Regions from separate parts of the Streptosporangium sp. H13245 genome, predicted to be linked through region 1. Evidence: riboswitches for the same ligand, from Rfam matches in the RefSeq annotation. Region 1 holds a riboswitch; each other region holds the start of a gene.
The links. Region 1 has a riboswitch for cobalamin ahead of ACW9TB_RS35460 ((2Fe-2S)-binding protein). Riboswitches for the same ligand answer to the same signal wherever they lie in the genome.
Positions count from the first base shown of each region.

Region 1 (4,139 bases):
ACCCGCCGTCGGACGGCATCCTGCGATCCGCGTGGGACTACCTCGCGGAAAAACCCCGGGGTGTCCAGACGGCGCTCGCCGCGATCGGGCCGACCCTGCGGGGCCCGCTGCTCGACCGGCTCGTCGAACGCGGCGACATCCGGCGCGCGAGCCGCAGGACGCTCGGCCTGTTCGACACGAAGGTCCTTGAGGACGGCGGAACCGGTCGCCGGGCACGCCTCCTCTCCGACGTACGGGACGTCCTCGTCGACGGCGCGGAACCCCGGCGCCGGGTCGCCGCCCTCGGGGCGCTGCTCTCGGGAAGCGGGACCCTGCCCCAGTTCCATCGCGAGATCCCCTGGACCTCTCCGGTGATCACCCGCGCCAAGCAGCTTGAGCAGGGCAACTGGGGAGCCGGGGCCGCCGCAGAGGCGGTCGCGCGCACCGTCACCGCGACCATCGTCGGCAACGTCATCGTCGCGGCGGCCGTCCTCCCGAGTGGTGACTGATGGGCACCTACGCGGTGACGGGTTCGGCGTCGGGGATGGGCGCCGCGGTGGCCGAGCGGCTGCGCGCCGCCGGGCATTCCGTGATCGGCGTGGATCTGCGTGACGTCGACGTCGTCGCCGACCTCGCGACCCCCGAAGGCCGCTCGGCGGCGGCCGCCGGGATACTCGACCGGTCCGGTGGCGTACTCGACGGCGCGGTCGCCGCCGCCGGGATCGGGCCCCTGCCCGGCCCCGGCCGCGTACGGAGGATCGCGCAGACCAACTACCTGGGCTCGGTCGAGCCGCTGACCGCCCTGCGGCCCGCGCTCGCGGCGAGCGGCGACGCCCGTGCCGTGGTGTTCGGCAGCAACTCGCCGACCGTCATGCCCGCGGTGCCCCGGCACGTGTTCCGCGCCATCCGCGCGGGCAACATCGACCGGGCGGTGCGAAGGGCGCGGATGTACGGGCGGGCCGCCCCCAACTTCGCCTACGCGGCGTCGAAGCTCGCGGTGACCGACTGGGCGCGGCGGGCGGCGGTGACCCCGGCGTGGGCCGGGGCCGGGATCAGGCTCAACGTGATCGCCCCGGGACCGGTGAAGACTCCTATCCTCGACGAGGAACTGGCGGACCCGCTCGCGGCCAGGGCGTTCCACTCGTTTCCCAACCCGGTCGGCGAGGTGGGCGACCCCGGGCACCTCGCCGACTGGGTGATCATGATGCTCTCGCCCGCGGCGGCGTTCATGAGCGGCAGCGTCATCGTCGTCGACGGCGGTGCCGAGGCGTGGTTCCGGGCCGGTGACTGGCCCCGGCCCGTCGCCCTCCGGCGGCTCCCCCGCTACCTGTGGCGCTGGCGAGCCTTCTCCCGGTTTTCGTCCGACCCGTCCGAACCGGTGTGACGGCTGCGGCGACCGGACAGCCCCTGCGTGCCGCTCTTCGTCGTGGCTCACGCGGGTTCTCCGGCCTGCCGCAGGGTCAGCGCCCACTGCTCGCGGCGGGTGTCGGGGTCGATGAGGGCGCAGTCGCCGCATTTGCCGCCTTCGGGCAGGCGGTAGTACAGGCAGCAGCTGCGCCGGACGAAGAACGGTTGTCCGGGGGCGGGTTCGACCAGGTCGCCGCTGCCCCGGAGGACTCCCGTGGTGAGCAGTTCGCGGCCGAGCGCGACGGCTCGCGCGGTGAGTTCGGGGCGTTGGCGGGCGACGGTCCGGATGGTTCCGGCCAGGGCGGAGGCGGCGTTGCCCCACAGCAGGCCGGGGGCGATCTTCACGATCTCCTGTACGGTCCGCGCGAGCGGCTCCAGCAGCTCGGTCAGGACGGTGCGGTGCAGCGGTTCGGCGATCCGGGCGGGGTCGAGGACCTGCCAGCCGGTCGGGCGTTCGGCCCGCAGTGGCAGCGGCCCGCTGGGCGCCGCCCGCCAGTGGACGCGGGCGGGGTCCAGGTCCAGGAGCAGGTCGTGCGTCACCGCCGCGCCGATGACCGGTGACCACAGCCGGGCCGCCAGGCCCTGGAACAGGATGGAGGCCGCGATCCGAAGCTCGTCGGTTCCCAGGCGTCCGGCGACGTCGGTGATCCGCTCCCGCAGGGGTCCGGGGCCGGTCAGCAGGTCGGTGAGCGGCCGCCAGCCCTCCTCGGCGGGGCCGATCCCGAGGTCGAAGTAGCCGCTGATCGTGGAGACGTCGGCGACCGCCGCCGACACCGCCGACGGTGCGGCGGGCGGCAGTCCGGGCCGGGGTCCAGGCATGGCGAGCACCGTTCCTCTCTTGGGGAGATCCGCCCCAACTTCCGCGAGGTGGCGACCGCGTGAGTCTCCTGGCTCTCGGGTCAACGCTCCTCCCGGCCTTCCCACCCGTTGTCCCGGGCAGTGGCTTCGTCGGGGTTCGCTCGCCGATCACAGTGGCGGGACCGCGCCGGATTCACACCGGCTTCCTCGTTCCGCGCTCGCCTACGCCGACCATGCTCGCACACCACCCATCAACGACAAAGCGCGCACCACCCGGTGCGCTTCCCGCGTTCGAAGGGGTGACCCGGCCGTGTGGCCGGGCCACCCCTTCGGGGCGTACGGACGTCAGGCGGCCCGTACGGCGGGCGCCGGGGCGGCGGCCTCGTGGGCGCTACGGGCCTTGCCGGTCTCGCGGAGGGTCAGCAGGCCGGTGACCGCGACCAGCGCCGAGGTCAGGCCGTGGATACCGAACGCGGCGGCCGTGGAGCCCTGGTGGGCCAGTACGTTGACCATGTCGCCGAGCGGGGTGACGGCCTCCACCAGCAGGACCCAGCCCAGGGCCCGGCGGTGGCCCGTCAGCAGCAGGACGCCTATGACCAGGCCCGACACGATGTCGCGGATGCCCTTCAGTACCAGGAAGCCGTCGCCGTCGCCGGAGGGCCAGCTCGGCAGGCCGAAGTCCGGGGCGGACGTCTCGGGGGTCAGGACGTAGGACACCCCGATGTAGAGGATGAACAGGGCACCGGCGGTGGCCAGGGCGGTGTTGACGTTCTTCAGCGACATGATTCTCCTTGTGACGTTCAGAGCGGGGCGGGGCGGGGTTCAGCCGCGGACGCGGCGGATGCGGCGGGCGTAGCGGGGGCGGCCGATGACGTGCCAGATGACGCGGACCGGGGCGGGGAGGCCCCTGAGGACGACGGCGCGCTCGGCCGGGTTCGCGTCTTCCAGGACGGCGCCGAAGAGCGTGAGCAGGGTGAGCTTGGGGGTGTTGTGCACCAGGTGGTCGCCCAGGGAGGCCCACTCCCGCTCGGTGAGGTGCTCGGCCGCGAGCGGGAGCAGGGTGGCCTCCTCGTCGTCGAGGTGTTCCAGCAGGACCGCGCGGTGCTCGACGAGGGCGGCCACGAGGATGTCGCGTTCGTCGGCGCCCGCGGTGGCCTCCCAGGCGGGGACCACGGCGTCCAGCCTGGCCAGGGTGGCCGCGACGCGTTCGTGCTGGGCCTCCATGCGCAGGACGATGTCGGCCTTCAGGTCCACCCGGGAGAGAAGCGGCGGCCACAGCAGCTCGTCCTCGCCCTCGTGGTGGTTGTGCAGGCCCAGCCGGTAGTCGCGGAAGTGACCGGAGATCACTTTGGCGCGGGCGGTGTCGCCCGGGGTGACGGCCGCGACGAGCTCCACCAGCAGCCGTGACTCACGCCGGAAGACGCGGTGGACGATCTCCATCTCCTGGGTGTTGACGCTCATCTGTTCCCGCCCTTCATCGGTTGTGACGTGTTCAGGCTGCTCCCGGGTATTTGGAGGGGGTTTGGAAGTGGTTTGGAGCGGGCCACGTACGATGTGCGGATCATGGGTTTCATTCGGGTGCTGGGCTCGTTCGCGATCGAGGTGAACGGTGAGGCCGTCCACCTCGGCGGGCCGCGACAGCGAGGCGTGCTGGCGTTGCTGGTGGCGGCGCGCGGGCAGGTCGTGCCGGTCGACCGGATGATCGAGGACCTGTGGCGCGGGGAGCCGCCCGCGCGGGCGCTGATGTCCCTGCAGGTGTACGTGTCCAACCTGCGGCGGCTGCTGGAGCCGGGGCGCCCGCCGCGCACGCCGGCCCGGCTGCTGGTGAGCGCGTCGCCCGGCTACGCGCTGCGGCTGCCGCCGGAGTCGGTGGACGCGTGGCGGTTCGAGGACCTGCTCGGCCAGGCCCGTACGGCCACCGACCCGCGCGCCGCACGGGCACGGCTCGCCGAGGC
Region 1 covers NZ_JBSZKT010000045.1:31,669-35,807, forward strand. The annotation lists gene ACW9TB_RS35450 (GOLPH3/VPS74 family protein) at 1-488, shown strand, start outside; gene ACW9TB_RS35455 (SDR family oxidoreductase) at 488-1,363, shown strand; gene ACW9TB_RS35460 ((2Fe-2S)-binding protein) at 1,411-2,205, opposite strand; cobalamin riboswitch at 2,251-2,446, opposite strand; gene ACW9TB_RS35465 (DUF4267 domain-containing protein) at 2,530-2,967, opposite strand; gene ACW9TB_RS35470 (hemerythrin domain-containing protein) at 3,007-3,645, opposite strand; gene ACW9TB_RS35475 (BTAD domain-containing putative transcriptional regulator) at 3,748-4,139, shown strand, end outside.

Region 2 (4,139 bases), on a different contig from region 1:
GGCGCTTGGCCTGGGTGCCCTCGCCGGGGTCGTTGACGAGGAACGGGTAGATGAGCGGCAGGTCGCCGAGCGCGGCGTCCGGGCCGCAGGAGGCCGACATGCCCGCTGACTTGCCGGGCAGCCATTCCAGGTTGCCGTGCTTGCCCACGTGGACCACGGCGTGCGCGCCGAAGCCGTCGGCCAGCCAGCGGTAGGCGGCCAGGTAGTGGTGGCTGGGCGGCAGGTCGGGGTCGTGGTAGATCGCGATGGGGTTCTCGCCGAAGCCGCGCGGCGGCTGCACCATGACCACCACGTTGCCGGAGCGCAGCGCGGCCAGCACGATCTCGCCCTCCGGGTCGCGCGACCTGTCCACGAACAGCTCGCCGGGCGCCGGGCCCCAGTGCTCCTCCATCCGGGCGCGCAGGTCCGCGGGGAGGGTGGCGTACCACTCGGCGTACCGGCTCGCCGCGATGCGCACCGGGTTCCCGGCGAGCTGCTCCTCGGTGAGCCAGTCCTGGTCCTGCCCGCCCGCGGCGATCAGCGCGTGGATGAGCGCGTCGCCGTCCTGCCCGGTCACCCCGGGCAGCTCGTCCTCGGCGCCGATGTCGTACCCGCGCTCGCGGAGCGCGGCCAGCAGCCGTACGAGGCTGGCCGGGGTGTCCAGGCCGACGGCGTTGCCGATGCGGGCGTGCTTGGTGGGGTAGGCCGACAGCATCAGCACCAGCCGCCGCTCGGCGGGCGGGATGTGCCGCAGCGTGGCGTGGCGCACCGCGATGCCCGCCACGCGCGAGGCCCGCTCGGGGTCGGCCACGTAGACGGTCAGCCCGTCCTCGTCGATCTCCTTGAAGGAGAACGGCACCGTGATGATCCGCCCGTCGAACTCGGGGATCGCGACCTGGGTGGCGGCGTCCAGCGGGGACAGGCCGTCGTCGTTCTCCGCCCAGGAGGCCCGGCTGCTCGTCAGGCACAGGCCCTGCAGGATCGGCACGTCCAGTTCGGCGAGCGCGCCGACGTCCCAGGCCTCGTCGTCCCCGCCCGCCGACGCGGTCGCCGGTCGGGTGCCGCCCGCGGCGAGCACGGTCACCACCAGGGCGTCCACCGTACGCAGGACCTCCACCAGGCCGGGCTCCGCGGTGCGCAGGGAGGCGCAGTACACCGGCAGCGCCCGCGCGCCCGCGTCCTCGATCGCCGAGCAGAGCGCCTCGACGAAGGCGGTGTTCCCCGCCACGTGGTGGGCCCGGTAGTAGAGCACCCCGACGACGGGCCCGTCCTGGTCGCGCGCCTCGCGCTCCAGCGTCCCCCACGTGGGGGTGGGCTCGGGCGCGGCGAACCCGTGCCCGGTGAGCAGCAGCGTGTCGGACAGGAAGTGGTGCAGTTCGGTCAGGTTGGCCGGGCCGCCGTGGGCGAGGTAGGCGTGCGCCTCGGCGCAGACCCCGCCGGGCACGGTGGACAGCTCCATCAGTTCGGCGTCCGGCGCCTGCTCGCCGCCGAGGACGACGACGGGCCGGGGTCCGGCGAGCAGGGCGTCCAGGCCCTCCTCCCAGGCGCGGCGCCCGCCGAGCAGGCGGACCACGACCAGGTCGGCGCCCTCCAGCAGCGGCGGGAGGTCAGCGGCGGCGAGCCTGGCGGGGTTGCCGAGCCGGTAGTCGGCGCCGCTCGCGCGAGCGCTCAGCAGGTCGGTGTCGGAGGTCGAGAGCAGGAGGATCACGCGCCACACTCCAGGAGAGGCAGGGCGGTACGGCCCAGGGACGCCACATCGTGGCCGGGGAACGGCGATGTCATATCGCGGTGAAGGAACGGCGATGCCACGGTGTGATCGGGGGTCCCCGGTGTCACGTCGTGGCGAGAAACCCGCGATGTCGCGGCGTGGTGGACCCGTGATGCCATGTCATGGCGAGGGGCCCGCGACTCCATGGTGTCGCGGAGGGATCGCGATGTCACGTCGTAGTGAGGGAACGGCGAAAAGCGCACGGAGCTTCCTCCCTCGGGGTCCTCGCCCCGGGTCGTCGTCGGCCGCGACGGCTGGAGTCTCCTGGCTCCCGGATCGGTGCTCACCCCGGCCTTCCCGTCCGTCGGGACAGTGGCCCGGGTGGGGTTCGCTCCCCGGTTACAGTGGCGGGACCGCGCCGGAATCACACCGGCTTCCTCCCTTTGCCGTCGCCACCGATGACACTACGGCAGTCCGGTTCGATGCAAGAAACTGGCGTTAACATCCTCTGAGTGTCCATAGCCGACTTTTCCGGACGATCGCGACTCGACGCGTGCCCCGGGGCGCTCCAGGTCCATGCCGCCGCGGACGGCGGCCTGGCCCGCGTCCGCGTGCCCGGAGGCCGCCTCACCCCCTCCCAGCTGCGCGCGCTCGCCGACGCCGCCTCCGCGTGCGGCGGCGGCGTCATCGAGCTGACCTCCCGCGCGAACGTCCAGGTGCGCGGCCTCGCCCCGGAGAACCCGGAGAGCCCGGAGAATCCAGACGGCGACGGCGGTACGGAGAACGAGTTCGCCGCCCGGATGGCGCGGGCGGGCCTGCTGCCCTCTGCGACGCACGAGCGGATCCGCAACATCCTCGCCTCCCCGCTGACCGGGCTCACCGAGCCTGCTGGGCTCAGCGGGCTGACCGGACCGGGCGGCGCGTACGGCACGGACCGTCCGGGCCACCCGGGCGGCGGGATCGCCGACGTCACCCCGCTGATCGGCGAGCTGGACCGGCGGCTGTGCGCCCGGCCCGCCCTCGCCGCCCTGCCGGGGCGGTTCATGTTCGCCCTCGACGACGGCCGGGGGGACGTGGCCGGTCTGGGCGCGGACGCGGGGATCCTGCCGACGGGGCCGGACGAGGCCGCGCTGATCCTCGCCGGAACCGACAGCGGCCTGCGCGTCCCGATGGGCGAAGCCGTGACCGCTCTGCTCGCCGCCGCCGAGGCGTTCCTCGACGAGTTGGTCACCCGGGACGTCACCGCCTGGCGGATCGCCGAACTCCCCGACGGCCCCTCCCTGATCGCCGCCCGCGTGCGAACCGCCCTGGGGATCCCCGGTACGGCGCCCTTCGAACCGGTGAGACCACGGGTCGTGACCCTCGGTCCGGTCGGGGTCGTCGGGAGCACGGACGTGACCCGTACTGGAGCCGGGGCGTGGTTCGGAGGCGGAGCCGGGGCGGGTTCCGAAGGCGGAGCCGGAGCGGGTTCCGGATCCGAGGCCGGGGTGGGGTTCGGAGCGGGAGCAGGGTCCGGATCTGGGGCCGAGGCCAAGGCCGGGGCCGGAGGCGGCGTCGGGAACGGGACCGGGAACGGGAACGGGGGCGCACGGGTCGCGCTCGGGGTGGCGGTCCCGCTGGGGCGGCTGACCTCCGCGTCGGCACGGCTGCTCGCGGACGTCGCCTCGGGCGGGGAGATCCGGCTCACGCCGTGGCGGGGCGTGGTTCTGCCCGGCCTGGACGCCGCCGAGGTGGCGGGTACGGCCGCCCGGCTGGAGGCCGCCGGGCTGGTCGTCGACCCCGCCTCCCCGTGGATCGGCGTGACGGCCTGCACCGGCCGTCCCGGCTGCGCCAAGTCCCTCGCCGACGTCCAAGCCGACGCGGCCACCGCCATCGGCATGGCCCCGACGTCCGTGGCACCGCCGTTCACGGCCCCAGCCGGTGACGGGCCATCCGAAAGCGGGCTCTCCGTAAGCAGGCCGTCCGGAAGCGGACCATCCGAAGACGGACCCTCCGAAAGCGAGCCGTTCGAAGACGGGCCGTCCGGAAGCGGACCGTTCGAAAGCGAGCCACCCAAAAGCGGGCCGTCCGAAGACGAGCCGCCCGGAAGCGGACCGTCCGAAGACGAGCCGTCCGAAGACGAGCCGTTCGAAATCGAGCCATCCGAAAGCAGACCGTTCGGAAGCAGGCCGTCCGTGGCCCCGCCGTCCGGGAAGGGGGCGGGCACCGATACGCTCCCCGTGCACTGGGCGGGCTGCGCCAGGCGCTGCGGTCGTCCGAGGGGGCGGGTCGCGGACGTGGTCGCCACCGGCGACGGCTACCGCCTGGAACTGGACGGCACCGGCCTGACCTGCTCCGGCATCGAGGAGACCGCGGCCGCGGTGGCGGCCGCCAGAGGGGAACTGTGATCGACTACGTCCGCGACGGCGCGGAGATCTACCGCCGCTCCTTCGCCACCATCCGCGCGGAAGCC
Region 2 covers NZ_JBSZKT010000012.1:19,759-23,897, reverse strand. The annotation lists gene cobN (cobaltochelatase subunit CobN) at 1-1,687, opposite strand, end outside; cobalamin riboswitch at 1,983-2,153, opposite strand; gene ACW9TB_RS19860 (precorrin-3B synthase) at 2,200-4,074, shown strand; gene ACW9TB_RS19855 (precorrin-8X methylmutase) at 4,071-4,139, shown strand, end outside.
Region 2: another riboswitch for cobalamin. It lies ahead of cobN (cobaltochelatase subunit CobN); the one in region 1 lies ahead of ACW9TB_RS35460 ((2Fe-2S)-binding protein).

Region 3 (4,139 bases), on a different contig from region 1:
ACGAACCGCCACTGCTGCCAGGCGCCGTCGTTGCGGGACCACTGGACGATGGGGGCGCCGTCGCCGGTGGCGAGGTCGAGGACGTCGACGGCCTTGCCGCTGTGCCGGTTCACCAGGAGATACCAGGCGCCGGTGTCGATCGTCGCGGCGGCGGCCGGGGCGGCGGCCACCAGCGACTGGCACAGCGCGAGCAGCATCGCGACGGCTGCCGCGAGAGCCGCGCCGGTATGACGGCGCGCGCGTCGCGGGGGAGGGCTTGCGAGTCTGTTCACGGGGGGAGTGCCTCTCGTTACGTACGGTGGGACCACGAACGCGCGACGGATGCCGTTAGCGCTAACATTTCCGCCGGATGTCTGGCGCTTCACAGGTACGAAGGCAGATGTGTGCCAAGTGTTGGCACCGGCGTCGCGACCGTCAAGAAGCGTGCGCGGTTCCCGGAGGCCCCGGCGTACGACCGGCGTCCCGCGCGCCCGTCCCGGTCATCGCCGCCCGGCGACCGGCCCGCGCGTCACCTGCGCCTCCCCGACGCCTTCCCTGCGCCTTCCCGGAGACCGGAGCCGTCCACGGCGGCGCCTCCCCGGCTCGCGGGGAAACCCCGGGAGCTGAAAGTTTCAGCACCGCGACGGTACGCCCGCCGTCGCGGCCACATCCGCACGGTCATGCCACGGGCGCGCCGGTGGCATCGTCGGGGAGCGGGTGCTCGCGTGAACCCAGGTCGCGCTTCGGCCGTAGGACCTCGATCCTGCCGTTCAGCCGTGCTCGCCCTCCGGGATGCCGTCCGAGGAGATGGCGCCCTCCTCCGGGGTGCTTGTCAGGTAGGCGTGCTGGTGGCCGTTGCCCGCGTCGACGTTGAGCTGGTCGAGCTGGGTGGCCGCGACGGACCACAGCGCGACGGCGGTCGAGCGCTGGCGCGCGGCGAGGTCGAGGAAGGTCTGCCGGGTGTCCTCGGGAAGCCGCAGCCCGGCCGCGTACGTGTCGATCGCCGTGGCCAGGGCGGTCACCGCGCCGCGGAGCCCGCCGCGCGCCACGTTGGTCGCGGTCGATCCCGAGGGGGTGGGCGCGTGCTTTTCCGCGGTCTCGCGGAGGACCCGCTGCCAGTCGGTGACCTGCTCCGGTTTCGCGGGCTGCGCGTCGGCGGTCCTGTCCTGGGGGAGTGCCTGGGCGAGTGCGGACAGGACCTTGTTCAGGTCGTCGGCACTCGTGCGCGCCAGGGTGGTCAGCTCGCGGATCTGCTGGACGTCCCGTTTCGCCTCCGCCTCCCGCATGTCGGCGATGGCGACCTGGGTGGCGTCGGGGCTGCCCACGGCGTGGCCGATCACGGCTCCGAGCGATCCCGCTATCAGGGTGGCGGCGAGGACGGCGACGGTGTAGCCGACCCGGTTCGACCGGCGGGCGCCGGGCTGGGGTCGGGCCGATACCGGTCTGCCCGTCTTCTGAACCACTGACGACTCCTCTTTGTCCCGAGACCCCGGCGAACGGCTGACGCCGAGGCTACTGTTCCCGGCGATCTCCGTCCATCTTTCGCCGCTTGATCGAGGATTTTCCCAGAAAAGACCCATTTAGCACACCATCACCGCATGTACGGAATGAGGAACGCGCGGCCGGATCCGGCTCGGTCGCGCCTCATCTGAGGAATCTACATTGTAAAGGCGTCTGGTCGACCTCAAGATCATTTTTGGGGGGCTCGCCGCCCACGGACAAAGCGCACCGACGGAGGAAGGGCGCCTGTCACCCCGTCACGGTTCCGAGCCGAGGGCCGAGGCTGTCCGCTTTGTCGTTGATGGGTGGTGTGCGAGCATGGTCGACGTAGGCGAGCGCGGAACGAGGAAGCCGGTGTGAATCCGGTGCGGTCCCGCCACTGTGATCGGCGAGCGAATCCCGACGAAGCCACTGCCCGGGACAACGGGTGGGAAGGCCGGGAGGAGCGTTGACCCGAGAGCCAGGAGACTCACGCGGTCGCCACCTCGCGGAAGTTGGGGCGGATCTCCCCAGGAGAGGAACGGTGCTCGTCATGCCTGGACCCCGGTCTCCCGGCCCTGGACGTGTCCGGTGACCCCGCCTCCCGGCCGTCGCCGGGGAACGGCACCCGCGTCCCGCCCTCAGGAGAGCGCGTACGGGCATGCGGCGGAACGAAGGAGCCACACCGGCATTCCGCACGTGCGGGCGCTGCCCCCGGGGCTCGGCCCGCTGGACCGTACCGGAAAGGGCGTCGAGCACGCATGAGCAGGATCACTGTCTGTCGCGGCTGCTGTTGCGGCAGCAGCCGCAAGGTCCCCGGCCTCGACCACGACGAGCAGGTTCGCCGCCTTTCCCGGATCGCCGACGTCCGCCTCAGCGACTGCCTGGACGTGTGCGAGCAGGCCAACGTCATCGTCGTCCAGCCCACTCCCGCCGGGCGGGTGGCCGGTGGGCGGCCGGTCTGGCTGGGGCTGGTCAACCAGGACGAGGCCGTCGACGACATCGCCTCCTGGCTGCGCGCGGGTGGTCCCGGACTGTCCGAGGCGCCCGCCGTTCTCGGCCTGTACCAGATCACCCCACCGGCCCGGCGGAGGCCCGAACGTCCGTGAAGGTCTCCGCGCGCGAGGATGACGACGGTCGGGCGGGTTCCACGGCGCCGTTCCCGGCTCGGCCGTGTCGCCGTAGCCGTACCGAGCGGCCAGGTGTCCTCGGCGGGGTGTCCGAGCGGGGGTTCGGCGGAGTACCACCGGATGATCCGGTCACCGGCCCGCGATCACGGCGTGGGTGTCCCCGTCGTCGTCATCGGCCCGGTGGGGCGCAGTCGAGGATGACCTGTCCGAGCGCGGTGTCGTGGACGCCGACGAGGTCGAGCCCGGCTTCGGCGGCGATGGCGGCGTAGTCCTCGACGGTGCGCTCGCGACCGCCGCTGAGGACGAGCATGCGCAGGTTCATCTCGGCGAACATGGCCGGATCGTCGCCGGGACCGCCGTTCGACTCGATCATGACGACCCGTCCGTGCCGCCCGGCCGCGTCGGCGCACCGGCGCAGGATCAGCAGGGCGTCGTCGTCGCCCCAGTCGTGCACCACGCGTCTGAGCACGTAGGCGTCGCCTCCGGTGGGCAGCGGGTCGAAGAAGCTCTGGCCGACGAACTCGCACCGCGTGTCCAGCCCGCGTTCGGCCAGGTGGCGGCGTCCCCGCTCCACCGTGCCCGGCAGGTCCACGAGCGTGGCCCGGATGTCCGGGTTGGCGCGCAGCACTTCGGCGAGCAGGGCGCCGGTGCCGCCGCCGACGTCGACCACGTGCCGTACGCCGGACCAGTCGTACCCCTCGGCCGCGTCGGCGACGTAGTCGGGTCCGGAGGCCATCGTCGCGTCGAACGACGCGCTCATTCGCGGGTTCGCGGCGAGATGGTCCCAGAACGGGGCGCCGAAGACCGTCTCCCACGCCGGTCGCCCGGTGCGGGCCGTGTGGAGCAGGCCGGTGAACGCCAGGTCCATCTGCCCGCCGAAGCCGTCCAGGTCGAGCCGCGCCCGCATCCCGGCGGGGTGGCCGGAGGCGAGCAGCGCGGCGGGCTCGTTGGCCGCGAACCTGCCCGGCTCCCGTTCGGTGAAGATGCCGTGGCAGGCCAGGTGGCGCAGCAGCCGGTCCAGCGCGTCCGCGTCGGCGCCGGAGCGGCGTGCCAGCTCCTCGACGGGCACCGCGTCACCGGCCATCAGATCGGTGAGCCCCAGCGTGGCCGCGACCCGCACCGCCATCGGGGTGACCAGGTCCGTCGCGGGTGCCAGTATCTCCGATGCCGCCTCCCAGGCCGACGGCCGTCGGTGCTGCTCGTTGTGGTCGTTCTCGGCGGTGGTCATGTCACGGAACTCTCCTCGCGCGGGGCCGGGTGTCGCCTGTTCGAAAGCTACCGGGTGGCCGGTCCGCTCGGTCTTGGACAAATCGGCACTCGGGCGAACGGGTCAAGGGCGCAGCAGGTGGCCGGTCAGGTCGTACAGGCGCTGGGCGGCGGCCGGGTCGAGGGAGGGCAGGGAGGGGTCGAGCGGGCGGCGGCGGTCGTAGGCGAGCAGGCCGCCCCTGCCCGGCGGGTCGTCCATCAGCTCGATGATCGGCGCGATGGCCTTCTCGACCGGCTGGGCGGCGAGCCTGGCCAGTAGTTTGATGACGGTCTTGGTCGGTTGCC
Region 3 covers NZ_JBSZKT010000012.1:159,165-163,303, forward strand. The annotation lists gene ACW9TB_RS20430 (rhamnogalacturonan lyase family protein) at 1-272, opposite strand, end outside; gene ACW9TB_RS20435 (hypothetical protein) at 750-1,442, opposite strand; cobalamin riboswitch at 1,771-1,966, shown strand; gene ACW9TB_RS20440 (hypothetical protein) at 2,220-2,567, shown strand; gene ACW9TB_RS20445 (methyltransferase) at 2,758-3,816, opposite strand; gene ACW9TB_RS20450 (SDR family NAD(P)-dependent oxidoreductase) at 3,919-4,139, opposite strand, start outside.
Region 3: another riboswitch for cobalamin. It lies ahead of ACW9TB_RS20440 (hypothetical protein); the one in region 1 lies ahead of ACW9TB_RS35460 ((2Fe-2S)-binding protein).

Region 4 (4,139 bases), on a different contig from region 1:
GGTGCCCTTCTCCCCCCTGACCAGCACTCCCCCGACGCGGGGGGAGACCGCGTTGAGGATCAGCGCGAGTTTCAGGTCCTCCAGCCCCACGATCGCGGTGAAGGGATAGCGGGAGTCAGGCACCTTCGGGATCTCCTTTTCTGCGGCCGAACAGCCAAGCGGCCGATTAGCCGGATGGCCAGGTCACCGGGTCGTCACGTCAGCCGGGCCTTCGGGTGTTCACGTCGTCATGGGGAGTAGCTGAGCCGCCAGCGCCCGCCGCGTCCGGTGAGCGTCACGCGGGCCAGCGGCGCGACGTCGACGCGCCAGAAGGCCTGGGCGGGGGCGCCGAGGGCGTGGACGACCGCGGCGCGGATGATCGCCGGGTGGGTGACCGCGACGGCCCTGCCGGGAGCGCGGGCGGCGAGCCAGCCCGACACCCTGGCGAGGAGCGCGGTGACCGGTTCCCCGCCGTGTGGCGCCGCGCCGGGGTCGCCGAGCCAGGACGCGAGCGCCTCGGGTTCGGCGGCCTCGACCTCGCCGAGCGTCAGGCCGCTCCAGCGGCCGTAGTCGCAGTCGGCCAGCAGCGGGTCGGGCTCGGCCCGCAGGCCGAGCGCCGCCGCCGTCTGGACGCAGCGCAGCTCGGCGGGACAGGCGGCGGGGCCGGGGCCGAGGTCCCGCGCCATCGCCTCGGCCCGGCGCAGGCCGCGTTCGTCGAGTGGTTCGTCACCCGGGAACGCGGCCCGTACCGTCGCCGAGGTGGAGGCGTGGCAGACCAGGAGCAGGCGGGTGACCCCCGAGGGGGTCGTCACACCGGGCCGCGCCTGCGGGCGGCGAAGGCGAACAGCGCGCCGACGCCGGTCCAGAAGACCACCTGGGTCCCGATGGAGGCGACCCTGAAGTCCCACAGGAGGTCGGCGGGGAAGCCCTGGGGCACCTCCGAGATCTCCGGCAGGAGGATCCAGGCCGCGACGACGGGGATCAGCACGGTGGCGCCCGCCGCCAGCCAGCGCACCCACGGTTCGCTCCGCGCGGCGTAGCGGTAGGCGGCGGTGCCCGCGGCGACGGCGAGGATCCCGATGACCACGGCGACCAGGTAGAGCACGGTGCGCTGGTTGATGGTCTCCGGATCACCGACGGCCGGTGGGTTGGCGGGATATTTCACGAAAGGGATGAGAACGACGGAGGTGAACGCGGCAGCGGCGAGGGTGACCGCGAGCACCGGTTCCGAGCGGGGTCCCGCACGGCCGCGTACGGCCGCGTAGACGAGGGAGAACAGGCCCCCGACCGCCAGGCCGTACAGGCCGAGGGCGAGGAAGAGCCCGAAGCGCTGCCCGTCCCTGCTGACCAGGGCCTCCTCCTCGTCGTGGGAGTGGGCCGCGGTCGCGGTGTCGTCGTGTGATTCGGCCGGGGCGGCGGCCGCGGCGGCCGCCTCCTCCAGCGCGATGGCCTGGTCGATGCGCGGTTCGCCGACGGTGTAGGCGAAGACGGCCGCGAGCAGCCCTGCGAGCAGTCCGACGACGAGGCCCCGGACGATGAGTTTGGTGATCACCGATGGCTCAGTGGCACGGTACGCCGAGCAGGTGGCGCCCGTCGTGCATGAGTTCGTGCAGGTAGTTTCCCGCCTGGGAGATCGCTCCCTGGTCGAAGGTGACCAGGTAGGCGAGGAGCAGCAGCACCGGTACGGCGAGCAGCCAGCGGGTGAGCGAGGGCCATGGGATGGGCTGGTTGTGCGGTGCCGAGATCTGGCTCACGGCCACCTCCTCCGGGATTGACGCGTCCCTTTTCGTAGGTCGGTGGCGGCCGAGTGTGACCTGACTCCCGGCTCCTGGGAGCCGGTTACAGTGGCGCGACCGCACCGGAATCTCACCGGATTTCCCTCGCACCGCCACAAAACACCCGGAACGTATCCCGGTTCTCCGTCCTCCGTCAATCCGGATGTCCGCTTTGACGGGATCCGGTGTTCCAGAGTTTCCCGACGGCCCCGGACACGCCGAGGGGGGAGGCGGCCCGGCCGGGCCGCCTCCCCCCTCTCAGGAGGTCACTGCTCGCCGGTCAGCGCCGTCACCAGCTCCGCGGCGGTACGGCAGCGGTCGAACAGCTCGCCCACGTGGGCCTTGGTACCGCGCAGCGGCTCAAGGGTGGGGACGCGCTGCAGCGACTCGCGGCCGGGGATGTCGAAGATGACCGAGTCCCAGGAGGCCGCGGCCACCGACTCGCTGTACTGGCTCAGGCAGCGTCCGCGGAAGTAGGCACGGGTGTCGTTGGGCGGCACCTCGATGGCCCTCTGCACCTCTTCCTCGGTGACCAGGCGCTGCATCCGGCCCCGGGCGACCAGCCGGTTGTAGAGCCCCCGGTCGGGACGGATGTCGGAGTACTGGAGGTCGACGAGCTGCAGGCGCGGGTGCGACCAGGGAAGGCCGTCACGGGTGCGGTAGCCCTCCAGGAGCTCCAGCTTGGCCACCCAGTCGAGCTCCCCGGACAGCTGCATCGGGTCCTCCGCCAGGCGGGTGAGGACCGACTCCCAGCGCTCCAGGATGTCCTTGGTGGGCTCGTCCAGGCCGTTGGCGCTGCGCTCCTCGGCGTACTTGCGCGCGAGCTCCAGGTATTCCATCTGGAGCTGCACGGCCGTCAGCCTGCGGCCGTCGCGCATGGAGATCTCGTACTTGAGCGTGGGGTCGTGCGAGACCGCGCGCAGGGCCTGGACGGGGTTGTCCACCGCGAGGTCGCGGGTGAAGTAGCCGTCCTCGATCATGGCCAGGACGAGCGCGGTGGATCCCAGCTTCAGGTAGGTCGAGATCTCCGACATGTTGGCGTCGCCGATGATGACGTGCAGGCGGCGGTATTTCTCCGGGTCGGCGTGGGGCTCGTCCCGGGTGTTGATGATCGGCCGCTTGAGCGTCGTCTCCAGGCCCACCTCGACCTCGAAGAAGTCGGCCCGCTGGCTGATCTGGAAGCCCTCGCCCCGGGAGTCCTGGCCGATGCCGACCTTGCCCGCGCCGGTGACGACCTGCCGGGAGACGAAGAACGGCGTCAGGTGCCTGACGATGTCGGCGAACGAGGTGGCCCGGCGCATGAGGTAGTTCTCATGGCAGCCGTAGGAGGCGCCCTTGTTGTCGGTGTTGTTCTTGTAGAGCTGGATCGGGGCGTTGGCCGGCATCGCCGAGGCGCGGACCGCCGCGTCGTGCATCACCCGTTCGCCCGCCTTGTCCCAGATCACCGCCGCCCGAGGGTTGGTGCACTCGGGCGTGGAGTATTCGGGATGGGCGTGGTCCACGTACAGCCGGGCCCCGTTGGTGAGGATCACGTTCGCCAGGCCGAGGTCCTCGTCGGTCAGCTGGCTCTGGTCGGCCACCTCCCGCGCGAGGTCGAACCCTCGTGCGTCCCGCAGCGGGTTCTCCTCCTCGAAGTCCCACCGCGCGCGCCGCGCCCTGGCCGCCGAGGCCGCCAGATAGGCGTTCACGACCTGAGAGGAGGTCACCATCGCGTTGGCCCCCGGCTGTCCGGGCACGGAGATGCCGTATTCGGTCTCGATGCCCATCACCCGCCGTACCGTCATGCGCACCCTCTGTTCGTCAGGGACTGATTCTCTCCGTGGTATCTATTCCCGACCCTAGACCCTTCACTATGCCCGGTGGTCGGACAGTTATGGCACCGAAGCCTTTTCGCCCGTTGCGAGGGGGAACGAGGAGAGCGCGGGGAGCTGTGACGGGGAAGGGGATTCGCCCCTCCGCCGCCTCCGGGATTTGACGAACTCCTGAAGCGGGCGCTCGGCCACCCGGTACACCAGGTAGGAGAACGCCATCGCGGCCAGCACGGTGACCAGGGCGGTCAGCGGGGGCGGCAACACGTCCCGCAAGGCCGGGATGATCAGGACCGCGGCCGGGGTGTGGAACAGGTAGAGCGGGTAGGTGAGCGCGCCCAGGACGACCAGGCCGCGCCAGCGCAGCCACCCCAGCCAGCCCAGCGCCACCATCGCCATGAGCACGTAGAAGCCGATCACGGTGGCGATCACGGCCCACTCGGGCACGGGCATCGCGGCGTAGCCGACGTTCTCCACCCGCCCGGCCACCCGGTCGATCGCCGCGCTGACGGCCAGGCCGCCGCTGATCCCGGCCAGGCACCACAGGACGAGCCTGGGCCCGAACTTCGTCATCAGG
Region 4 covers NZ_JBSZKT010000029.1:12,171-16,309, reverse strand. The annotation lists gene ACW9TB_RS29460 (VWA domain-containing protein) at 1-132, opposite strand, end outside; gene ACW9TB_RS29455 (histidine phosphatase family protein) at 228-791, opposite strand; gene ACW9TB_RS29450 (CbtA family protein) at 788-1,531, opposite strand; gene ACW9TB_RS29445 (CbtB domain-containing protein) at 1,539-1,733, opposite strand; adenosylcobalamin (AdoCbl) riboswitch at 1,751-1,884, opposite strand; gene dop (depupylase/deamidase Dop) at 2,021-3,538, opposite strand; gene ACW9TB_RS29435 (acyltransferase family protein) at 3,626-4,139, opposite strand, start outside.
Region 4: another riboswitch for cobalamin. It lies ahead of ACW9TB_RS29445 (CbtB domain-containing protein); the one in region 1 lies ahead of ACW9TB_RS35460 ((2Fe-2S)-binding protein).